Regions from separate parts of the Salinibacterium sp. NK8237 genome, predicted to be linked through region 1. Evidence: predicted binding sites of a transcription regulator. Region 1 holds the regulator's gene; the other holds the start of a gene.

Region 1 (2,202 bases):
GTACCGGGAGCAGTGCAGCTGCCCTCACACGTCTCACAGAGTTCAGCGGTGTTGACCTCGATGTCGCGAGTGACGCCGAACATCGTGTCCTTGAGGCTGACCTCGACGCGCAGCAGAGCATCCTGGCCACGCTCACGACGCGAACGAGGACCAGCGGTCTGGCCGCCACCGCCGCCACCAAAGAACGTTTCGAAGATGTCGCCGAAACCGAAGTTGGCTCCACCGAATCCGCCGCCACTTCCGCCCATGTCGTACTGCTGGCGCTGCTGCGGATCACTCAACACGTCATACGCGTGAGTTACCGACTTGAAGCGTTCCGATGCATCCGCGCTCGGATTTACGTCGGGGTGCAACTCGCGAGCAAGCTTGCGGTATGCCTTCTTGATTTCTTCTGGCGTCGCTTCGCGCGCAACGCCGAGGGCTTCGTAGTGATCTGCCAAAGTTCCGATTGCTCCTTACGAGCTCAGTTGTCTTCTAAAAGTCGTGACAGGTATCGCGCTACCGCGCGAACCGCTGCCATGTTGTTCGAATAGTCCATGCGTGTTGGGCCGAGCACTCCCAGCCGCGAAAGTCCGCCGCCGGAGGAGGAATACCCTCCCGTGACGACCGATGTCTCTTCTAATCCAAATTCTGCGTTCTCTCGCCCGATGCGAGTAGAAACTGATCCATTTGCTACTTCCATCTCTCCAAAGAGGCGCAACAACGTTACTTGCTCTTCTATTGCCTCGAGTACAGGAAAAATGCTGCCGGTAAAGTCTTGCTCGGTTCGTGCAAGATTTGCTGTGCCAGCCAAAACGAGCTTGTCGGCACGGTTAGCCAACACCTGTTCCACCAAACTCGACGTCACTAGAGCGACGAACGGACGGCGTTCCACTGGAAAAATTTCAGCGAAGCTCGCCAGTCGTTCAGCGGCAGCCGGCAATGCCTGCCCGTTAAGCGCCGAGTTGAGTTTCGCCCGCAACTCGCCCAAGAACACCTCATCAAGCGCCTCTGGGAGATCAATAAGTCGCTGCTCTACCCGACCTGCGTCGGTGATAAACACCGTCATGATCCGCGTCGCCGTGAGCGGAACTAGCTCCACATGGCGCACCCTGGCCGTTGCCAGCGATGGGTACTGCACGAGAGCGACACTGTTGGTGAGCTGCGACAGCAGGCGAACGGAACGTGCAAGCACGTCATCCAGATCGTCAGCTTGGCCAAGAAACGACTCGATTGCTTGACGCTGCGCACTCGTGAGGGGTCGCAAGTCAGCCAGTTGGTCGACAAACATGCGGTAGCCCTTATCGGTGGGCACACGCCCCGACGAGGTGTGCGGCGCCGTAATAAGTTCTTCGTCTTCGAGCAAAACCATGTCGTTGCGAATCGTCGCTGCTGACACTCCAAAAGAATGCCGTTCAACGATCGACTTAGAACCGACAGGCTCGCGCGTAGCAACGTAGTCCTGCACGATGACTCGAAGCACGTCAAGTCCGCGGGCGGAAACCATGCCACCACCCACCTTTCCTGATTGGCACTCAATCCGTTCGACTGCCAATCTTACTCGACACACCGCGACACACCCGTTGCACCGCGCGAGTCATACCGCTAGCGTGTCTTTGTACTTGAGCGCTACCTTTCTGAGGAAATGCTCAGGTGTGACACCGAGCACTTTGATGAAACCCGGGAAGTTCCCTCGTTCACCTGAAAGGCACGAACACATGACTGACGCAAATCCTCAGCCCGCAGCCCCCCAGCCGGCCGCACAACTGACCGCAACCGAAGACAACCAGTGGGCATCTTTCGCTCACCTCGGTGGAATTCTCGGCTTCCTGCCGGCGCTGATTATCTGGTTGGTATTCAAAGACCGCGGTGCTTTCACGAACACCGAAGCCAAAGAAGCGCTGAACTTCCAGATCACCATCGCGATCGCTTACGTCATCTCGAACATTTTGGTTGCCGTCTTCATCGGTGCCATCCTGCTCCCGATCGTCTTCATCGTGTCGGTAATCTTCTCGATCATCGGCTTCACCAAGGCGAAGGACGGCACGAGCTACCGCTACCCCTTCGCACTGCGCCTCATCAAGTAATTCTCCTCATCGGCTAGTCCGATCGGGTTTCGCCCCGAGAGCTTCGGCTCTCGGGGCTTTCTTTTTTCCAATGCACGCTTCTCGCCAATGCAGGGTTTAATGGAGTCATGTCAGATTCCACACCACCACCCACCTC
Region 2 (2,202 bases), 530 kb from region 1:
GTCGATCTCGGCGCGGATCTGCTTGACGCGACCTGCGATCGCCTCTTCTTCACCAGCACCTTCGATGATCGTGGTCTCGTCCTTGGTGATAACGACCTTGCGGGCGCGACCGAGGAGTTCGAGAGTTGCGTTCTCGAGCTTGAGTCCAACTTCTTCGGAGATGACCTGACCACCGGTGAGGATGGCGATGTCAGCGAGCTGAGCCTTGCGACGGTCTCCGAAGCCAGGAGCCTTGACGGCAACCGACTTGAAGATGCCACGGATCTTGTTCACAACGAGAGTTGCGAGCGCTTCTCCGTCAACGTCTTCAGCAATGATGAGAAGCTGCTTGCCACTCTGGATTACCTTGTCGACGATGGGGAGCAGATCCTTGATGTTTGAGATCTTGCCGTTGACGATAAGAACGTAAGGGTCTTCGAAGACCGCTTCCTGGCGCTCTTGGTCAGTGACGAAGTATGCCGACAGGAATCCCTTGTCGAAGCGCATACCTTCGGTGAGCTCAAGCTCGGTGCCGAACGTGTTCGACTCCTCAACGGTGACAACACCTTCCTTGCCGACCTTGTCGATCGCCTCAGCGATAAGTGCACCGATCTCAGGGTCTCCAGCAGAAATGGATGCGGTAGCCGCGATCTCTTCCTTGGTTTCGATCTCCTTGGCGCTCGCAATGAGTGCCTCGATGACCGAGTTGGTTGCCTTTTCGATTCCGCGCTTGAGGCTGATGGGGTCTGCACCCGCAGCAACGTTACGGAGGCCTTCGCGAACGAGTGCCTGAGCAAGAACAACGGAAGTGGTCGTACCGTCTCCGGCAACGTCATCCGTCTTCTTTGCTACCTCTTTGACGAGTTCAGCACCGATCTTTTCGAAAGGATCGTCGAGCTCGATTTCTTTGGCGATGGATACACCGTCGTTCGTGATGGTGGGAGCGCCCCACTTCTTCTCAAGAACTACGTTGCGGCCACGTGGGCCGAGCGTGACCTTTACGGCGTCAGCGAGAATGTTCAGGCCGCGCTCAAGGCCGCGACGGGCCTCTTCGTTGAAAGCAATGATCTTTGCCATGTGTGTTTCTCGTCCCTCCCGGACGTCGTACAAGCGAATAAGTTGGCACTCGAACTACGCGAGTGCCAAGGTCAAAATTAGCACTCGACAGGGGCGAGTGCAAGATGGCCCAGCGCACTCGACAGGGGCGAGTGCAAGATGGCCCAGCGCACTCGACAGGGGCGAGTGCAAGTCGGCCCAGCGTGCGGGCTTCCGTTTATTCTGTGGACTCTTCTGTGGCTTCCGCTGCGGGGGCGAGGTAGTCGGTTCCGAGAACGATGGTGAGTTCTGCTGCGGGGAAGACGTCGGCTTCGACGAGGCGGATTTCACCGTGTTCGATGGCGGCGACGAGGCCGGAGGCTACGTCTTCGTCGTCGGGGTTGCTGTAGTAGATGTAAGTTTCTTCGATGTCGCGGGCGGAGGCGGGGGCTGCGCTTCCGGTTGGCCAGCCTTCTTCGGTGAGTGCGTCGAAAACGGTGGTTTGGAGTCCGCTTTCGGGGGTGCCGTTGAGAACGTCGATGGTGAGTTCTCGTTCGGGGTCGATTGTGGAGGGGTCTGTTAGTGGTGCGACAGTTTCGGTGGGTTCGGGGGTGGCGATCGATTCTTCTGGGGAAGCGAAGAAGGGGATGCCGAGGTCGTCTTCGAGGTATTGGCTGAGCGCGAAGAGTCCGACGAGCACGAGTATGCCGGTGGCGAGGAGTGCCCAAGCGAGACTGATCCAGCCGCGTCCGCGTCGTCGAGGGCCGCGGTGGGCTCCTACGCGGTCGATGTCGTCGGGTAGTTCGTCGAATCGGTCTTTCGGGTAACTCGCCATTGCTTAGTCTGTCGATTCTTCGTCGTGGTGGGGGCTGCGCACTGATCGGGTGTGCATCCGGTTGTCTCTGCTGCGGCGCAGTCGCGAGACCAACATGGGGTCATAGCGCACGGCTGCCGGAGAGTCGATTACCGCATTGAGCATTTGATAATAGCGCGCACTTGAGACCTGAAACTGGGAGCTGATGGCCTCTTCTTTGGCGCCGACGTGGCGTGTCCATTCGCGCTCGAAGTCGAGGATGGCGCTGTCGCGTTCGGACAGGCCGGTAGCGGGGCGCGTTGCGGCTTCGTTTTCTGACACGGCTATTCCCTCCACTGTGGTGGTAAGCCTAGGGTGTGAGGGCTGTGGCTCCC

What was found. The regulator HrcA, encoded in region 1, represses chaperone genes, less so after heat shock. The targets are predictions, from matches to a motif close to TTNGCACTCGNNNNNNNCGAGTGCNAA.
Region 2: groL (chaperonin GroEL) is a predicted target of HrcA. The motif match lies at 1,099-1,125, and genes of this name have one in related genera.

Annotation. Positions count from the first base shown of each region.
Region 1 covers NZ_JADYWE010000001.1:516,412-518,613, forward strand. The annotation lists gene dnaJ (molecular chaperone DnaJ) at 1-440, opposite strand, end outside; gene hrcA (heat-inducible transcriptional repressor HrcA) at 464-1,486, opposite strand; gene I6E56_RS02515 (DUF4870 domain-containing protein) at 1,698-2,066, shown strand; gene I6E56_RS02520 (DUF4870 domain-containing protein) at 2,174-2,202, shown strand, end outside.
Region 2 covers NZ_JADYWE010000001.1:1,045,085-1,047,286, forward strand. The annotation lists gene groL (chaperonin GroEL) at 1-1,056, opposite strand, end outside; gene I6E56_RS05045 (LytR C-terminal domain-containing protein) at 1,253-1,849, opposite strand; gene I6E56_RS05050 (DUF3263 domain-containing protein) at 1,853-2,149, opposite strand.